Regions from separate parts of the Pseudoalteromonas sp. SG44-1 genome, predicted to be linked through region 1. Evidence: predicted binding sites of a transcription regulator. Region 1 holds the regulator's gene; each other region holds the start of a gene.

Region 1 (5,059 bases):
GAGTTTTAGCATGTAACACTGGGTTGCCCAAACGCGCCAGTAAGTTTGCTTGGCCACGACATACTTTAGAATACTTAATCGCTTTTTTTACTTTACGAGGGTCGGTACTAAACACCCCTTGGGTATCAGTCCAAATTGATACCTGACTAGCATGACAATAACTGCTTAACAAAGTCGCGCTGTAATCACTGCCATTGCGCCCCAAAGTAACGGTATTTGCTTGGCAATCAGCGGCTATAAAACCAGTAACAATATTAATGCAATTGGCTGAAATTAACTCGGCACAGGCTTGTTGATTTTTTTGATGTAATAATTGCCCATCATTAAGGGTAAACAATTGACGAGCATCAACATCTTGAGCTGCAACATTTAACTGTTTTAAATAGCTAGCCAATAATCGTGCCGACCAAACTTCACCGTGAGCAAGCAATGCGGCTTCCTGTAAGCTTTGCTGTTGAGTTTGCTGTGCAATTAAGGCTAGCTCCTGTTCTAATACGTTTAATGCCGTATGTCGCGCTGCTGGACTCAATAACTGCTCGATCAAAGTACGTTGATGATTATCAAGCTGCAATAATATATCACTCACTGCCTGTTGATCACCTTGCTGGTAACTCTGCCATAGCGTAACTAACGTATTGGTAGTTTTACCGGCTGCGGATACCACCACACAATCACCGGCTTCCGTATGGGCTAGAATAATATTTGCTACGGCCTGATAACGCTCTGCAGAACTAAGGCTAGAACCACCAAATTTATGAACTATATTTACCATTTTTTATTACCACAAAGCCGTATGTGCAGGAGTCAGTTTAAATGAGTTTGATTGCTCATCATCTTGTTGTTGAACAGAGGAAGCAATTACTTTTACGCCGTGCTGAGCTTGACCTGGTTTCACTTTATTGAATACACGATCTAAGTCAGCGATTAAATCTTTTACATCTTCAATGCCCACCGAAATACGGATCAGGGTATCACCTACTCCCGCAGCAAGACGAGCAGTTGCCTCCATACCTGCGTGGGTCATAGTTGCAGGGTGACAAATCAAACTCTCAACCCCACCTAATGACTCAGCTAAGCTAAATTCTTCTAAGCTGGTCAAAAATTCTGCAGCATCATTAATATCACCTTTGATATCAAAGCTTACCATGCCACCAAAACCACGTTGCTGCTGTTTAGCGAGTTCATGCTGTGGATGAGATACTAATCCAGGGTAATATACTTGGCTTACATAAGGGGAGTTTTCTAGATATTGGGCAATAATAAAGGCATTTTCTTGATGCTGACGTAAACGAACATTCAAAGTACGTAAACCACGTAACGTTAAGTAGCTATCAAACGGGGCACCGGTAATGCCAATGTTATTAGCCCACCAAGCAAGCTCATCACCCAACTCTTGGGTAGCGGCGATCACCGCACCACCAACAACATCTGAGTGACCGTTAATATATTTAGTGGTCGAATGCACCACAATATCAACACCAAACTCAATTGGGTTTTGCAAAGCAGGTGATAAAAATGTGTTATCGGCACCAACCAACGCACCGCACTGCTTAGCAATCGTGGTGATCGCTTTAATATCGGTTAACCGTAAGATAGGATTACTCGGTGTTTCAATCCAAATTAGCTTTGGTTTTATCTCAAGAATTTTTTGATGATTTTCAGATTTAGTTAAATCTAAAACCACTAACTTTAATAAGCCACGCTTTTCAAGTGAGGTGAATAAGCGGTAACTACCGCCATAGCAATCATGTGGGATCACTAAGGTATCGTCACTGTTTAGCAGCTGAGTAGCTAAATGCACCGCAGCCATGCCCGTTGCAGTGATAATCCCCTTAGCGCCACCTTCAAGCTTAGCGAGCGTTTCAGCGAGTAAATCACGGTTTGGGTTGCCGCTACGGCCATAATCATATTGGCGCTTTTTATCAAAATCAGCAAATGAGTAGGTGGTCGATAAATGAATGGGAGGCACAACCGCGCCGTGATGTTTATCTGCATCAATACCATTGCGTACTGCAATGGTTGCTTTATTCTTTTGACTCATACCGTCACCTAAAATTAAATGGATGTTTAGACGTCTAAAAGGTTAGAGGATCAAATTTAATAAGTCAAAGCATTTATGCGGTTTTAGCCGCAAGATTAGAAGTAAAAACATTTAAGCTGCTAGATGGCTAAAAAACAAGTATTTGACTATCTTTTTTAACACGATAGAATTTCGCCATCTTTGCGCTGCAAAAGGTCGCGCAAACAATTAACAACCTGAGGCAACGATACATCCTATGGCTAAATGGAATGGTGAATATATTCACCCATACGCAGAACACGGGAAAAAATCAGAACAAGTTAAAAAGATCACCGTTTCGATCCCGCTAAATGTATTAAAAGTTTTGACTGATGAGCGTACTCGTCGTCAAATTAATAATCTTCGCCATGCAACAAATAGCGAATTACTTTGTGAAGCATTTTTACACGCATTTACTGGCCAACCACTGCCAAACGATGAAGATTTACGTAAAGATAATCCAGAGAAAGTGCCTGAAGAAGTGAAAAAAATCATGCTTGAGATGGGTCTCGAAGTACCTGTACTCAACGAAGATTAAGTTATCATTTGTATATATTCCTGCTTCAGGAATTGGCTACAAAAAAACCTCAGTAACGTAAGTTACTGAGGTTTTTATTATTGTGCCATTACCAATTGCAGCTAAGCAGCTACTCCATGTAGTTTTCCGGCATATCAATTTGTGCAACACCAGAATCAATTGCCGCTTGCGCTACTGCTTTGGCAATGCGCGGTAATAAACGCGGATCCATCGGTTTTGGAATAATATACTGCGCACCAAATTCAAGTTTCTCAACACCCGCCGCTTTTAATACTTCCGCTGGTACTGGTTCTTTAGCAATGCTACGAATAGCGTCAACCGCAGCAATTTTCATTTCATCATTAATTTTGCTTGCACGCACATCTAGCGCACCACGGAAAATAAATGGGAAACACAGCACGTTGTTAACTTGGTTTGGATAATCTGAACGACCCGTTGCCATGATTAAATCATCGCGAGCACCATGAGCAAGCACTGGAGAGATTTCTGGATCTGGGTTTGAACAGGCAAATACTACAGGTCGATCAGCCATTAGCTTAAGATCGTCAGGAGAAAGTAAATTCGGGCCAGATACACCAACAAATACATCGGCATCAGCAATAACATCTTGCAGTGTGCGCTTATCTGTATTGTTAGCGAATAACTGTTTGTACTCGTTTAAATCATCACGACGAGTATGAATAACGCCTTTACGATCTAACATGTAAATATGTTCACGCAATGCGCCACACTTGATCAGTAGCTCCATACACGCAACCGCTGCGGCACCGGCTCCTAAACAAACGATAATCGCATCTTCGATTTCTTTGCCTTGTACTTCAAGTGCGTTGATCATACCAGCAGCCGTTACAATCGCGGTACCGTGTTGATCGTCGTGGAACACTGGAATACTACAACGCTCGATCAATGCTTTTTCTATTTCAAAACACTCTGGCGCTTTAATGTCTTCTAAGTTAATACCGCCAAACGTATCAGCGATGTTAGCAACTGTATTGATGAAATCTTCGGTGGTATTGTGTTTCACCTCAATATCTATCGAATCTAGACCCGCAAAGCGTTTAAATAATAACGCTTTACCTTCCATAACCGGTTTTGAAGCCAATGGACCTAAGTTACCTAAACCTAAAATAGCGGTGCCGTTAGTAATAACCGCAACCATATTGCCTTTACCAGTGTATTTGTAGGCATTAGCGGGATCAGCAGCTATTTCACGTACCGGTTCTGCAACACCGGGGCTGTATGCGAGTGCAAGATCCTGTACGGTTTCAGCTGGCTTTGTAAGCTCAACGCTAATTTTTCCTGGAACGGGGTGCGAATGGTAATGTAAAGCTTGTTCACGAAAGTCTGACATAACGCGATTTTATCCTGCAAGTAAGTTAAGTTGAAAGTGAGAGTAAGCAGTTCTTATATCTTATAGGGAACGATACCTATATTATAATTAAATTCAAGCAATATCAGGTCTATCCTGTTATATGCTATATCCGTTCATTTTATGCGTTTTGTCAGCATTTTTTGCAAAAAAGCTTCAATTTTCGGCTATAAAAACGCCACAAAGCATCAAAAAACCCATCTTGAAATGCTCATTATGCAACGCTTTAAAGCAAAAATAATGGCCTATGACTAAAAACCATCAAAGTAAGACGTTAACAACATTTAACCGCAAAAGACCTAACTTTACCGACAAAAACGTTTAATTTATCGCTTTAACGAGAATGACAATATAGTCAACAAATCACTATTTGTCTGTTATTTACTCGCTATACTGGATATAAAAGTGGGAAATAGTCACAACATAATGAATGCGTAAAGCTGGAGCACTAGAGCAAGAAATAAAGACTAAAAGGCGGTGTTTTTAATAAATAGCAGGCATAAAAAAAAGCACCCTAAGGTGCTTTTTCCGACAAAACAACAAGAATTACTTGCTGCTAAGTGAACCGAAACGCTTGTTAAAGCGATCAACACGGCCACCTGTGTCTAAAACTTTTTGCTTACCAGTGTAAAACGGGTGACACGCAGAACATACGTCTAAGTGAATGTCTTTACACAGAGTAGAACGAGTTTCGAATTTATTTCCACATGAACATGATGCTGAAATTACTTCGTACTTAGGGTGAATACCTTCTTTCATAGAAACCTCTAGTTAAGGCCGCATCGCTCTCCAAACCCGGAGTCTGGCACCATACGTCGTTAAAACAAATTATTTAGGACGCGTATTCTAAGCAACAACCCCACTTGCTACAAGCTTTAAATGTCGTTTTTGCTAATAAAATGAACAAAAGTTTTAAAGAAGGTATTTGCAGGTAGGTTTTCAGCCATAATTTTAGTACATTAACTCCCTTATTCGTTCTTGTTTGGGTTGTTATGAGTTTTGTTGAAGTTGCTATAAAAGTACCGTTGCATCGCACCTTTGATTATCGCATTCCAGAGCAACTCGATGGTTTATCAGTGATGCCTAAAGTCGG
Region 2 (5,059 bases), on a different contig from region 1:
ACCTGGATCGGTATTTAAAATAACGTCTTCAACGGCTTTTCGCAGCTCCGCTGGAATATCATCATACACAGCGAGTTGCCCTGCATTAACAATTCCCATATCCATACCCGCTTGAATTGCGTGATATAAAAATACTGAGTGAATAGCCTCTCGCACGGGGTTATTCCCACGAAACGAGAACGATACATTCGACACCCCACCCGACACTTTACAGTGTGGCAAGTTTTGCTTAATGCGACGTGTACCTTCAATAAATTCAACTGCGTAGTTGTCGTGCTCTTCAATACCGGTTGCTACCGCAAAGATGTTGGGATCGAAAATAATATCTTCTGGCGCAAAGCCAATTTCATCCACCAAAATGCGGTAACTACGCTGACAAATTTCAAACTTGCGATCGGCTGTATCTGCTTGGCCGTCGGTATCAAACGCCATAACCACTGCAGCGGCGCCAAAACGTTTAATAATTTTAGCTTGGCGAATAAATGGCTCTTCACCTTCTTTTAGCGAGATTGAGTTTACAATTGCCTTGCCTTGAATACACTTTAAGCCCGCTTCAATGACTTCCCACTTAGAAGAGTCGACCATAATTGGCACGCGAGAAATATCAGGCTCGGAGGCAATCAAATTTAAAAATTTCACCATGGCGGCTTTTGAGTCCAGCATGGCTTCATCCATGTTGATATCAATAACCTGTGCGCCGTTTTCTACTTGCTCGCGGGCAACATTAAGCGCGGTCTCGTAATCTTCTTCCATGATCAAACGTTTGAACATGGCTGAGCCGGTCACATTGGTACGTTCGCCAACGTTGGTAAATACTGCTATTTTTTGTGTCATCTCGGCTACCTTAGTTTAAATTACACGCTTCAAGGCCTGATAAGCGCATACGCACTTCAAGCTCTGGCAATGGCCGAGGTTTAACACCTTCAAGCCCTTTCGAAAATGCCCTGATGTGTGCAGGTGTGGTACCACAACAACCGCCAACAATATTGATAAAGCCAGACTTGCCCCAATCGATAATTTCTTGAGCCATTTCAGGTGCTTCTAAATCATATTCCCCAAACTCGTTCGGTAAACCAGCATTGGGGTGAACAGAGACAAAGGTTTCGCAAACACGCGATAGTTCTTCTACATATTGGCGCAATAAATCTGGACCTAGCGCGCAGTTCAAGCCAATTGAAATTGGCTTTATATGACGAATAGAATTATAAAATGCTTCGGTGGTTTGCCCTGACAGCGTACGGCCCGAGGCATCGGTTATGGTGCCAGAGATCATCACAGGCAACTTGCGCCCTGCTTGTTCAAACGCTTCTTCAACCGCGAATGAAGCCGCTTTTGCATTAAGCGTATCAAAAATTGTTTCTATCAAAATTAAATCAACACCACCTTCCATTAAAGCAAGGGTTGATTCAACATACGCGGTGACTAACTTATCAAACGTGACATTGCGATAACCGGGGTCGTTCACATCCGGTGAGATTGAACAGGTTTTTGAGGTTGGCCCTAAAACACCCGCAACATAGCGTGGTTTTGCTGGATTTTTAGCAGTAAACTCATCACAAATACTGCGTGCTAATTTAGCTGACTCTAAGTTTACTTCACGGCTGATGCTGGCCATATCGTAATCTTCCATCGAAATTGTAGTCGAATTAAAGGTGTTGGTTTCGATAATATCGGCACCTGCACTTAAAAAGCCACGATGAATATCAGCAATAATTTTTGGTTGTGTGATGCTTAATAAATCATTATTACCTTTAATTAGCACATGCCAGTCTTTAAAGCGCTCGCCACGGTAATCGTGTTCTTCTAATTTGTGTTCTTGGATCATGGTACCCATAGCACCATCAAGAATTAAAATACGCTGTTTTAACGCTTCAATTAACACGGCGCTTTTGTTTTCTAAATTATTCGGCATAGTTGTTAGTCCTTACGGCTTGGCTAACTAAATTAATATCATAGGGTGTGGTTTGGTACACATAATAATTTAACCAATTCGAAAACAGTAAAAAGGCATGGCTTTGCCAAGTTTTCGACGGTTCGTTATCTGGGTTGTTCTCTGGAAAGTAATTTTCAGGCAATGGCGCATCAGGGCCTTTTTCTAAATCGCGCTGATATTCGCCTTTTAAAGTGTCTGCATCATACTCAGGATGCCCGGTAATATACACTTGGCTGCCGGATTTATTTTTTATTAAGTAAGCGCCTACTTGCTCTGAACCTGCCAGCACCACTAAGTCATCACAAGCGTTAATTTTTTCAATATCAATATGACCATACCGCGAGTGAGGCACTACAAAGGTATCGTCAAAACCACGCGTTAAGGCTCCATGTTCAAAGTAACACTTATGGGTAAACACGCCACAGAGCTTATTTTCTTTTAGTTCACGCTTTAGATTATAATGATGAAATAAACCCGCGTGAGCCGCCCAACACGAAAATAATGTTGAGGTTACATGCTGCTCCGCCCAATCTAAAATTACTTTTAGTTCATCCCAGTAGGCTACATCGTCATATTCTAAATGTGCCAATGGTGCGCCGGTAATGAGTAATGCATCGTAATTGTTGTCTTTCACTTCAGAGAAATAACGGTAAAAAGTGTCTAAATGCTGCTCTGAATTGCTACTGCTGCGATGAGTGTCTAAACGTAGTAGCTCTACATTCACTTGTAAGGGTGAATTAGCGAGCAAACGAATAAATTGCACCTCGGTTTCTACCTTATTAGGCATTAAGTTTAAAATCGCCAAGCGCATCGGACGGATCTCTTGGGTTTTAGCGCGGCTTTTTGGCATTACGAATACGTTTTCTTGACGTAACTTCGCAATTGCGGGCAATTCATCTTTAACGGTAATAGGCATACTCATCTCCAAGGCATAATTAACCAATGGCTAATTATGAACGGATAGCTGGAAATTTCAACCTCTAGATGTTTAGATGTCCAAATGAATTTATTTTAGCTATTCTTTTGCATTCTAAAAACCGCTCGCCATAATGCGCCTGTTGATTTTATTTTAAGGTGGTAAACGTGATTGATTGGCTAGGCTTTGGAGAACTTTTTGCTATATTAGCAGCTATTGTTTGGGCGCTTTCGACCATTTTATATAAAGGTTTTAGCCATCACTTAACGCCTATGCAGCTAAACATCAGTAAAGGCGTGTTAGCAAGTGCCATGATGTTAGCTACTATTGCGATTACTCAAGACGCTGCACTACCACATCATCTGACAAGCTGGCTTTGGCTAATTGCTGGCGGGGTGATTGGGATTGCGATTGGCGATAGCGCCTATTTTACTGCGCTGCGAAATATTGGCCCTGCTCGCACGTTAGTTATTGAGTCCCTTGCTCCAGCCCTTGTGGGGGTTTTTAATATCCTGCTATTAAATCATTATTTATCGCCATTTGCATGGTGCGGTATTGTACTTACAACCATTGGCGTAGTAATAGCAATCAAGCCTGAAAAAACATTGCCACAGGTTGATCATCAACATTATCGCAAAGGTGTTTTATGTGCCCTTGCAGCTGCTATCTGCCAAGCGCTCGGTATGGTGATGTCTAAAGGCGCACTCAATAATGAGCATATGAGTAGCTTATGGGCGGCATTAATTAGATTAGCAGCCGGTACGATGACTGTGGCCTTAGTTGTTGCAGTGTTTAAAAGCAGTGAATTTAAACAAGCACTAACTCTAAGGGGAATTAGCGGCAAACAATGGTTTTTTGCGGCTGTGTTTTTAGGCACTTTCCTTGGTTTATGGCTTCAACTTGGCGCAGTTAAATATACCGATCCAGCCATTGCACAAACGATTTTCGCAACCGCGCCATTAATTGTAATGAGCATTGGTTTTATAAAGCGCGAGCCCGTTACCAATAAAATGTTAATAGGCGGCTTGCTTGCTTTAATCGGTGTAGGAGTATTGCTCGCGAATTAGCACATTGTTATTTGGTTGATTCGTTGACTGTTTCACCTGTGAGCCACTACAATACAACATTGAAATTTTTATTATTATTTGAAGGCTCCTTCCATGGTTTTACCTGATAAGTTTATTTTCTCGATGAGTCGAGTATCTAAGGTTGTGCCACCTAAGCGCACTATCTTAAAAGATATTTCTTTGCATTTTTTCCCGGGCGCAAAAATTGGTGTCCTTGGTTTAAACGGTTCTGGTAAATCAACGTTGCTACGTATTATGGCCGGCCTTGATCAAGAGTTTGAAGGTGAGGCATATCCTCAACCGGGCACTAAAATTGGTTACTTACCGCAAGAGCCTATTCTAGATGAAAGCAAAACGGTTCGTGAAACTGTGGAAGAAGCAGTCAGCGAAGTTAAAAACGCGCTTAACCGTCTTGATGAAGTATATAACGAATACGCGATGGAAGATGCTGACTTTGACGCACTAGCCAAAGAGCAAGGTGAGCTTGAAGCAATTATTCAAGCCCACGATGGTCATAACATCGACAACGTATTAGAGCGCGCCGCAGATGCCCTGCGCTTACCTGAGTGGGATGCTAAAATTGAATTCTTGTCAGGTGGTGAGCGTCGCCGAGTGGCTATCTGCCGCTTATTGCTTGAAAAACCAGATATGCTTATCCTCGATGAGCCGACTAACCACTTAGATGCAGAATCTGTAGCATGGCTTGAGCGCTTCTTGCATGATTACGAAGGCACTGTTGTGGCGGTAACCCATGACCGTTACTTCCTCGATAATGTAGCTGGCTGGATCTTAGAGCTTGACCGTGGTGAAGGTATTCCATGGGAAGGTAATTATTCTTCTTGGCTTGAGCAAAAAGATGCGCGCCTGCAGCAAGAGCAAAAGTCTGAAAAAGCCCGTCAAAAATCAATTGCACAAGAACTTGAGTGGGTACGTTCAAACCAAAAAGGTCGTCAAGCTAAGTCAAAAGCGCGTATGTCGCAATTTACTGAAATGCAGCAGTCTGATTACCAAAAACGTAATGAAACCAACGAGCTATTTATTCCACCTGGACCACGTTTAGGTGATCAAGTTATTGAAGTTAAAAACTTGAAGAAAAGCTTTGGCGATCGCGTGTTAATTGATGATCTAAGCTTTACTGTGCCT
Region 3 (5,059 bases), on a different contig from region 1:
ATCCATCAATCGGTAATAACGCGCAATTAGCACAGCTACTTGATTTAGAAATACTCGATGGTTTGGAGCCTGTAGCAAATAGTGTCGCAGTCAAAGGGCGTTTAAAAATCCCAATGAGTGGTGAGCAATTTGCACAAAAAATATTAACAGTGCTTGCTCGTGAACCTTTAGTGAGTCTAGTACGTGATGAGCTAATTGAGACCATCGCTTGGTGTACTGGAGGTGGTCAAGGTTATATTGATTTGGCTGCTAGCCAGGGGATTGATGCCTATTTAACAGGCGAGGCTTCAGAGCAGACCATTCACAGTTCGCGTGAGCAAAAGATCGATTTTTTTGCCGCAGGCCATCACGCCACCGAACGCTATGGCATAAAAGCGCTCGGTGAGTTATTGGCTGAGCAACATGGTTTTGATGTAACCTTCATTGATATAGACAACCCAGTTTGAGTTGCCAGCTAATTCACTTTAAGTGAGTTAGACCTTAAAGCGCTTCTGGATCAATCCAGCGGCGCACACTTATCAAAAACATGCCTATTCTTTCATGCCAATCACGGGTCACCGCTAATAGCACATCAGCACTTGGAATATACTGTTTATGGGTAGGCCATTCGCTAAAGTCATGAAAGTCAGTGGCGGCTGGAATAACATCAACGCCTTGGCTATTAAATAGATCTTTTGCTCGTGCCATGTGACTTGCCGAAGTTACCAGTGCAACTTTAAAATCAACTAGAGCAGGTGCTAAAAGCCGTGCTTCATCGGCGGTATCCATAGCCGTAGGATTTTGTTTAATACGCTGCGCATCAATACCTAAACTTATCGCGGTTTGTTGCATCAAACTACTGTTGGTCACTTTATTGTAACCGCCACCTGAAACAATAAGTTGAGCTTGTGGGTACACATATGCTAAGCGCATACCTTCGATTAGGCGGCTTTTAGCACAATTACCAAGTTGGCTATTGGCGTTAAGTTTTGGGTTAGGATTTATATCACAACCAAGTACCACTATTTTATCGAGTATCGGCTGTTTATTTGTATCAAAAACATACTTTAACTGTGAATTTGGAGCAATTATTTTTTGACCAATAAAAGGGGTACTGATCAGCAATAAACTGGTAATTGCGATTAAACCAATAAATATGCTGACTTTCTTGGTACGCAGTGCGATTAATAAGCAAACAAAGCACAGTAGAGCAAACAGAGGCAATGGCATTAGCATTGCACCGAGGATTTTTTTCAGTTCAAACATCACAGTAGCACACATAAAGGGGTTTTCTGTATGCTACTGGGTTAAACCTATTTTATCGACCGTTATTTAACTTACAGGTATTTAAAAAGTGGCGATACACTGGGTTATCTTTCATATTCTTTTTCATGGCTAAATACATTGGACGGGTTAATCCCAGCGCGCCTAATGGAATCGACTTAATGAGTCCTTGGCTTTCATATGGTGTTACTAACCAATCCGGTAATGCTGCAACCCCCATTCCGGCACTGACAAGCTGAAAAATGAGCAAGCCCTGATCTACGGTTTTCAAGGTGCCATCAAAACGTGCATTTTGAATAAAATGTTTGAAGATATCCTGACGCTCTCGTGGAATAGGGTATGAAATAATCGTCTCGTTTTTCAAATCAAGCGCCGTTACATAGGCTTTTTTCGCTAGTTCATGATCTGGGGCAACAATTAATTTAAGCTTAAAATCAAATAAATGTGCGTATTCAAGTTTATCTGGTTCACGAATGTCTGAAGTGAGTACTAAATCTAATTCATCACTGAGCAGCTCAGGAATAGCGTCATAACTAAAGCCGCGCTCATAATCAACTTTGATATCAGGCCAAAAGTTATTGAATTCTTTAATTGTTGGTAATAACCAATGAAAACAAGCATGGCATTCAACACTGAGTCGTAATTGTGAAATTGGTTGATTAAGACTTTCTTTTAAACGGCATTTGGTTGCTTCAACACGCGGGAGTACTTCGCTGGCAAGTTCAAGTAATAGCATACCTTGTGGGGTAAAGCGCACCGGTTGAGTTTTACGTTCAAATAGTTGGCAATCAAGCTTGTTTTCTAAATCTTTGATTTGATGAGATAAAGCGGATTGAGTCAAAAATAATTCGCGCGCAGTATTTACCAAAGAACCGGTTTCTTTCAAGGTTGCGATGGTCTTTAAGTGTTTTACATCAATCATCTTTAATAATTCTCATGGTAAAGGTGAGTTTAACTCAGATTACAGCCATAATACGCCTTAAATTAAGATGCATCAACGTCTAGATGGCTATAAACCCCGTTTTTTTACGTGAAATTTACAAGTCTACTATAGCATCATATTTGACAGCGATGTCATTGTGTTTTTTGAGTTTGCAAAAAATCATTTCCATGAATTTACCTCAAGTTGAAACTGAGGAAGCATCAATTGTTTGATGTCAGGTATAGGTTTATGGTTTTAGCTATCTAAACAGCTGGAAGGGAATTTCAACATGGCACAATTACATAACTTAGGTTTTCCTCGCATAGGTAGAAAGCGTGAACTAAAATTTGCAGTAGAATCATACTGGGCTGGTAAAATCAGCCAAGAGCAGTTGCTTGATCAAGGTAAGACGATCCGGGCAGAAAATTGGGCTCTTCAAGCAGATGCTGGGATTGATTTATTACCGGTAGGTGACTTTGCTTGGTATGACCATGTGTTATCTACCTCTTTATTGATTGGCGCAGTGCCCAAGCGTCATCAAAAAGCGGATGGTAGCATTGATCTTGATACATTATTTCGTATTGGGCGTGGTCGTGCACCAAGCGGTTGTTCATGTGCAGCAAGCGAAATGACAAAGTGGTTTAATACTAATTATCATTACATAGTTCCAGAGCTAACTCATGATCAGCAGTTTCAACTAACTTGCACTGAGTTATTCGAGCAAGTTACTCAAGCACAAGCATTGGGGCACAATGCAAAAGTAGTATTGGTCGGCCCCGTCACTTATCTTTACTTAGCAAAATGTGCTGGTGAGGAGTTTGATAAACTTAGCTTACTTGAAAAACTATTAGCTGTTTATCAACACGTGTTCGCTAAATTAGCGCAGCAAGGGATTGAATGGGTACAGGTTGATGAGCCTATATTAGGTTTAGAGCTGACTGAAGATTATCAAGAGGCATTAAAAACAAGCTTTCGTGCACTTGCAGGTCAAGGCGTGAAGTTGTTACTTGCTAGTTATTTTGACTCAGTCACTGCCTACTTTGATGATATTGCAGGTTACCCTGTTGATGGCGTACATTTTGATTGTGTTGCAACAAATGTTGATGTTGCAAAACTAGATATATTATTAAGTACAGATCAAGTTTTATCATTAGGCGTAGTAAATGGCCGTAATATTTGGCGTACTGATTTAGAGGCTGTATTTAATAGCATAAAAGACATTGCGCTAAAGCGCGGTGATAATCTATGGCTTGCCCCATCTTGTTCTTTACTGCATACACCGGTTGATTTAGAGCAAGAAGAAAAGCTCGATGATGAACTTTGTTCATGGCTTGCATTTGCAAAACAAAAAGGCCAAGAGCTGTCATTATTAAAAGCCGCGCTTGAAAGCAATGATATCAGTGAGCTCGTTGCTTATTCAGCACCTATTAAAGCACGCTTAACCTCTACTCGTGTAAATAATACAGCTGTACAACAGCGTGTAACTGCACTCACCGCAAAAGACGGTAAGCGTAATCATGCATTTGCTCAACGTATTGAAAAACAACATGCAGCACTTAATTTACCGCTACTGCCGACCACCACGATAGGATCATTTCCACAAACTCAAGTAATTCGTCAAGCACGCCGTGATTATAAAGCCGGTGAATTATCTGCGGATGATTATCAAAGGCAAATGAAAGCAGAAATTCGCTACGCTGTTGAAGAGCAAGAGGCGCTTGATTTAGATGTGTTAGTGCACGGCGAAGCGGAGCGTAATGACATGGTTGAATACTTTGCTGAACTATTAGAAGGCTTTGCTTTTACCCAGTTTGGTTGGGTGCAAAGCTACGGCTCGCGATGTGTAAAACCACCTGTAATTTGGGGGGATGTATCACGTGAAAAAGCGATGACGGTTCAGTGGACAAAATACGCACAGTCGCTGACGAGTAAGAAAATGAAAGGCATGCTAACAGGTCCTGTAACTATTCTGTTTTGGTCATTCATTCGTGATGATTTAGACAAACCCACCATCGCTAATCAAATTGCACTTGCGTTACGTGATGAAGTGGTCGATTTACAAAATGCCGGTATTGATATTATTCAAATTGATGAACCTGCATTTCGTGAAGGTATGCCGCTTAAATGTAGCCAATGGCAAGCATATTTAGAATGGGCAGCGTATGCATTTAGGGTCTCAGCAAGCGGTGTGAAAGATGAAACACAAATTCATACTCACATGTGTTACGCCGAATTTAACGGTATTATTGCCGCGATTGCAGATATGGATGCCGATGTGATCACCATTGAAACCTCACGTTCTAACATGGAACTACTTGAAGCATTTGAGAATTTTGATTATCCAAATGATATTGGTCCAGGTGTATATGATATTCACACTCCGAATGTACCGGATATTGCATGGATGAAAACGTTGATCCATAAAGCCGCACGAAAAATACCGGTTGCGCGTTTATGGGTAAACCCGGACTGTGGTTTGAAAACCCGTGGTTGGCAAGAAACGCGACAAGCTCTTGATAATATGGTTAAAGCAACCAAAGAGCTGCGTGAGGAGCTGCAGTAAGAACATCCCCTACGATGTAAAGCCCTAACAAAACTTAGTTAGGGCTTTTTTTGTTGCTCTGATTTGAGTTCATCTTCATCGGTTGGTTTTTTAAAATCCATTTTTGCTGAGTGTTTGATCAGCAAAATATTACCGATAATGATTGCCAACACTAAGATGATGATGAGTATATGCCAAATTTGCATGGTGATCTCTAATGAGTCATTTATAAGTACTTAGTGTAGCAAAGATTTCTAGGGTTAAAAACGTCTAGAAAACGACAGCGAAATAAAATCAAGACCTGGGTTTGGTCTTTTAAACCCTGCATTTGA
Region 4 (5,059 bases), on a different contig from region 1:
CAGCTTATGATAAAGCACTTCTTTACCTAGCTCTTCGTCATTTGAGGCTTTTAGGCCAGATTTTATGCCGTCGATGAGCTCTTTCTTAAGGCGTTTAAAGTCATCTTCTCTAAAGCCAGGATTTAGTAACTGCTCACTAACCAGTGCATACCATTGTGCAGCGTTATCTTTATGGACACGCCCTTGCAGCGAAATCATTTCTTTATCTATCTGATAACCAAAGCTACCTGCCAATGGATAAAGTGCCTGTTTAATGTCGTTGTAGCTCTTCGCCTGTGAACCACCTTGAGCAAGCATGGCCGCAGTGAGTGCAGCAACGCCTTTTTGACCTTGTGGGTCAGCCGCCGCTCCCGTGTTGAATAACCAGTTCACATCAATCAACGGCGAGCTATTGGTTTTATCAAGTACTTTAAAGTGACGCTCTTGCACTGTGTGCTTGCTAGCAACAAGGCTATTTAAATCCACTTTTTGCTCAAAGCCTGCCACTTTGTCAAGCGCTGACATAGTCACGGTAGTACGGCTACTATCGACAAAGTATTTATTAGCAATATCTTGAATATCTTGTGCGCTGATGCTGTCAGCCGTTGCATATAATTGATTGACGACTTCTGGGTCGCGTTCAAAATGCATATAACTGGCAAGGGTTGAACCTATAGCTTGTGATGAGTCTAGGCCGTTAATAAAGCTGTATTTAAGATTGGATTTTAAATCAGCTAACTTTTGGCTATCAACCAACTCAGTGCGAGCTTTTGCGTAGGTGCTATTAATTGCATCACGAGCAACCGCTAAATCAGCCTCATTTTCAACTTTCACAAAAACATGTAATAAGCCGGGATCTTTGGTATCAGGGTTATAGCTAAACATTTGGCTAGCAATTTGTTTATCAACTACTAACTCTTGATAAAGCTCTGAGTTGGTTGAAAAATAAAGCTGTGACAGTAAATCAAGCGCGGCTCTGTCTTTTTGCTTTGGCTGCCAGGCTGTGCCTTTATAAGATACTAATAACCAATGCCCTGGTAAGCCTTCGTTTTGCTCATGTATATATTTCGCCGCTTGCTGTTTTGGTTCGGTTGGAATATCAGCAACGAAATCGCCTTTTTGCCATTGGCCCCAGTGTTTTTTAACCATAGCCATAGTTTCAGCTGGATCAACATCGCCTACAATCACTAATGACACATATTCAGGTTTATAAAACTTAGCAAAAAACTCTTTACCGTATGCCATTTGATCCGGCATGGCTTCAATATCTGCAAAAAAGCCCATGGTGGTATGTTTATAAGTATGTTTTTCGAATGCTTCATTACGTACTGCAGAAAGTAACTTACGAACCGGGCTGGCATTATTTTTAAGGTATTCGCCTTTAACTGTTAATGCTTCGGTACGAAATTGCTCTTCTGAATAAGTCAGGTTTTGAAAAATATCCGCTTCAATTTCAAGTACTTTATCAAGATGTTGCTTTGAAAAGTTTAAGTGATAGTTAGTGTAATCATTGGTTGTATAAGCGCGATTATCAACCCCAGAATTTTTTAGAATATCAGAATACACATCTTGCGGATATTTTTCAGAGCCTTTAAACATCATATGTTCAAAAAAGTGTGCAAAACCGGTTTTACCTGCTTCGACTTCATTACGAGAACCGACAGAGACTGGAATTTGTAGTGATACCACATCAGGGTAATCAGTTTTCACCACCATAACGCGTAAACCGTTATCAAGCTCTTCTAATAAATAATCTTGTGAGAACACCCGATCATTACTACTGGCAACCGTTGACTGCTCAATCTCAACCTCTTTGACCATGTTTGAGCCGCTGTTACTTGCACAACCGCCCAGTGCAAGCGTTACCGCAAGGCTGGTTGCTAATAATTTAAATTTCATTGCTATCCCTTGTTAGTTGAATAAATTTCTTGTTTTTAGTCATCCGATTATGCAACAAAGCAAGTCAATATAAGACCCCTGAGGCAATTAATTATGTAAACAGTTGTGTAACACAGAACTCTTCATTCAGAGCAACATGAATAAAACTCACCTTCGTTGAAAAAGTTTCACTAAAAAAATCTATCTAGACGTCTAAATGGCTGCTATATTATTTGCCATAGACACTAACTTAGCTGGAATGAGGATTATGGCTTTATCACTACAAGAGAAAATTGAAGACACCAATCAGGGTGTGTACTTAATTGGTACCACCCCACCACGTATTGGTACTGATAAAGCGCAGCTTGAAATTATCGCCCAAAAGCTCTTAGCTCGTTTGCATGAAATTGAATACGATGGCGTGATTATTTATGACATTCAAGATGAAAGTAGTCGCACTGAGATGCCTCGCCCTTTTCCGTTCAAGCAAACGGTAGATCCTCGAGAATACAGTAACTTACTACGTAATTTATCGCATCAAGAAGTGATCACTTATAAAAGTGTTGCACAGCGCGGTGTGGCCGAATTTAAACAGTGGTTAAGCGAAACTAAAAACCAGTTTAATTTAAAAAACCTAGTATTAGTCGGTAGTCCATCATCTGACGGGGATATTAAATTAAGCCTGCCTGATGCTTATAAAGTCTTAAGCGAACAGCCTCAAGACTTCTTTTTAGGAGGCGTTACCATTGCCGAGCGCCACGCAAGTAAACGTAATGAACATGAACGCTTACTTGAAAAAACCACGCAAGGCTGTAAATTTTTTATCTCACAAGCTGTGTATAACGCGCAAGCAACCGTGGATTTGATCACCAGTTATGCGCGCAGCTGTAAAGCTCAAGGTATCGAACCTAAACGTATTATTCTAACCTTTACGCCCTGCGGCAGTGAAAAAACCTTAGAGTTTATGCAATGGTTAGGAATTTCCGTACCTGATGCAACTAAATGGCGGATGCTTGATTCGCAAAACCCACTGAGTGAATCTGTACGTATTTGCCGTGAAAACTTAGATTTAATACTAAGAAGTTGCGCGCATTTAGACGTGCCACTGGGGTTAAATATTGAAAGTTTAACCAACCGTAAAGAAGAAATTGATGCATCAATTAATCTTTACCGCTTATTAAAAGCGACAATGGAATTAAATCTTGCTGAAAAACAGATTGCTTAATAGAGTTAAACTTGAGCCTGCCCATTATTTTTAAGTGAACTAGTGTTCATGATTGTTGTTTTTTTAGGTAATTTTAAGTATTCTTGTATGCTAATTAGGTAATACTATTAAAAGGAATTTTAAATGCCATTAAATCCACAGGTGAAATAAGAAGTAATTAAAAACATTATAAAATATGAGAAAAAATTAATCACTTTTATCTAGACTCTCAGGGCTATGTAACCACAGGCGTAGGTCATATGATAAAAAACAAACAAGCTGCAACCCTGCTCCCAATGAATAAAGTAGTTAACAATCAACCGGGTCCTCCTGCAACTCCTCTAGAAAAGCAAAAAGAATTTGAAACAATAGCTAAACAAAAAAGAAATTATAAAGCTGAATGGTATAAGCAATTTACTACACTCATAATTAAAGATGTAGAAATTACACGCCAACTAGACAAACATATGGATTCTTTTTACAGAGAGCTTTCTACTCTATATAAAAAGTCTAATGGTTATTATGATGATTTTGATAAATTAGACAAAAATATACAAGTCGCATTATTTGATATGATTTTTAACTTAGGTGCAGTAAAAATTGTCACGAAGTTTACTGAGTTTGATAAAGCAATCAAAACTGGAGATTGGATTAAAGCAGCTAAAGAAAGCTATCGTCCTCAACTCAGCGCAGAAAGAAATAACTACGTAAGAGCAAAGCTATCTGCGGCTAACAGCATAAAGGTAACGACACCGTGAAAAACTTATCATTAGTATTATCGATATTTATCTGTGTTAGCTGCTCAAAATTATCTGCTAATGAAATAAAACCTAAATTATTTACTAATTATTTTACAGGTTTAGAATCTGAAATTGTGATGGATTACCAGAGCATTAAATTAAATTATGATTTAACTTTACGTTCAGAGAAGAATGTACACTTTTCTACCTGTAAACAAGTAGAAGAAACCGCTTCTGATGATATAGCAGTGAGCGAATTTCATTTGTTACAGATGTTGAAAGCGAACTGTGCCGCATTAAAACAGTACTCCCAAGCTAAAAGTTCAAACGTCAGTTATTTACAGGAAATTCTTGATAAAAAGGATATTAGCAATCTTCCTGCTACAGCTTCCCCTTATGTTAATAAACATGATAAAAGCCAAAGGCGAGGTAAAACACTAAGTGAATACCATAAAAAGTTTAATACATCATTGGACATTAGTGGAGCAATAAAGGTTGAGACAGAAACAGATCAGATGTTTTACTACGTTGTTGCCACAGGCGATTTCAATGCTGATAAAGTTCAAGACGCATTAGTTCGTATTGACTGGCAGGTAATTGATGCATTTGGTAAAGGGTTTAAGCTTATTATGGTTACGAAAAAATCCGCAGATAAACCATATGAAATAACTACACTAAATTGAAGTAAGAACCTTTAGCTGCGATTTTAATTTAAAAATTTATCTTTTTAGAGGGCACTCTAGCTTAGTAAAGTTATATCGCGCTTTATTATTAATACTATTGACTACTGAATTTAGCATATAAAACAATAAAGCTACGGCGCTCGTTTTAGCGCCGTGCTAGAGCTTTACTGACAGCTGATAACTAAAAACTGAAAGCTTTTATTTACGGCGTCTACTAGGTGCTCTTTGCCCTGTAATACGTTTTTTATCTCGGTCTTTTCGCGACTTATTAGAGTTTTTGCGATTATCTTTGGGCTTTTTATTTAGATCCGGTTCATAGCCCGCTAACCACTGCGGCGTTAGACGAGTATCAAGCAACACTTCAATTTCTTCAAGTAACCACTGCTCGTCAAGGCTGACTAATGACATCGCTAAGCCTTGCTCGCCAGCGCGCCCAGTGCGGCCAATACGGTGGACATAATCCTCAGCTATATAAGGTAGTTCAAAGTTAATCACATACTTTAACGACGCTATGTCTAGACCCCGAGCTGCAACATCGGTTGCCACGAGTACACGAGTGGTACCTTCTTTAAAAT

The links. The regulator MetJ, encoded in region 1, represses methionine synthesis genes. The targets are predictions, from matches to a motif close to TAGACGTCTAGACGTCTA.
Region 2: metA (homoserine O-succinyltransferase) is a predicted target of MetJ. The motif match lies at 2,915-2,932, and genes of this name have one in related genera.
Region 3: metE (5-methyltetrahydropteroyltriglutamate--homocysteine S-methyltransferase) is a predicted target of MetJ. The motif match lies at 2,258-2,275, and genes of this name have one in related genera.
Region 4: H5187_RS04725 (methylenetetrahydrofolate reductase) is a predicted target of MetJ. The motif match lies at 2,064-2,081, and genes of this name have one in related genera.

What each region holds. Positions count from the first base shown of each region.
Region 1 covers NZ_JACJEW010000004.1:77,633-82,691, reverse strand. The annotation lists gene metL (bifunctional aspartate kinase/homoserine dehydrogenase II) at 1-772, opposite strand, end outside; gene metB (cystathionine gamma-synthase) at 779-2,041, opposite strand; gene metJ (met regulon transcriptional regulator MetJ) at 2,277-2,597, shown strand; gene H5187_RS02975 (malic enzyme-like NAD(P)-binding protein) at 2,707-3,948, opposite strand; gene rpmE (50S ribosomal protein L31) at 4,513-4,725, opposite strand; gene priA (primosomal protein N') at 4,959-5,059, shown strand, end outside.
Region 2 covers NZ_JACJEW010000018.1:53,688-58,746, reverse strand. The annotation lists gene metH (methionine synthase) at 1-834, opposite strand, end outside; gene H5187_RS10520 (homocysteine S-methyltransferase family protein) at 845-1,912, opposite strand; gene metA (homoserine O-succinyltransferase) at 1,902-2,849, opposite strand; gene H5187_RS25040 (DMT family transporter) at 3,017-3,916, shown strand; gene ettA (energy-dependent translational throttle protein EttA) at 4,010-5,059, shown strand, end outside.
Region 3 covers NZ_JACJEW010000029.1:41,974-47,032, forward strand. The annotation lists gene H5187_RS14210 (Nif3-like dinuclear metal center hexameric protein) at 1-446, shown strand, start outside; gene H5187_RS14215 (ElyC/SanA/YdcF family protein) at 481-1,245, opposite strand; gene H5187_RS14220 (LysR family transcriptional regulator) at 1,298-2,185, opposite strand; gene metE (5-methyltetrahydropteroyltriglutamate--homocysteine S-methyltransferase) at 2,475-4,748, shown strand; gene H5187_RS14230 (DUF2897 family protein) at 4,787-4,933, opposite strand; gene H5187_RS14235 (acyloxyacyl hydrolase) at 4,988-5,059, opposite strand, start outside.
Region 4 covers NZ_JACJEW010000006.1:133,962-139,020, reverse strand. The annotation lists gene H5187_RS04730 (pitrilysin family protein) at 1-1,878, opposite strand, end outside; gene H5187_RS04725 (methylenetetrahydrofolate reductase) at 2,126-3,082, shown strand; gene H5187_RS04720 (hypothetical protein) at 3,322-3,819, shown strand; gene H5187_RS04715 (hypothetical protein) at 3,816-4,484, shown strand; gene H5187_RS04710 (DEAD/DEAH box helicase) at 4,683-5,059, opposite strand, start outside.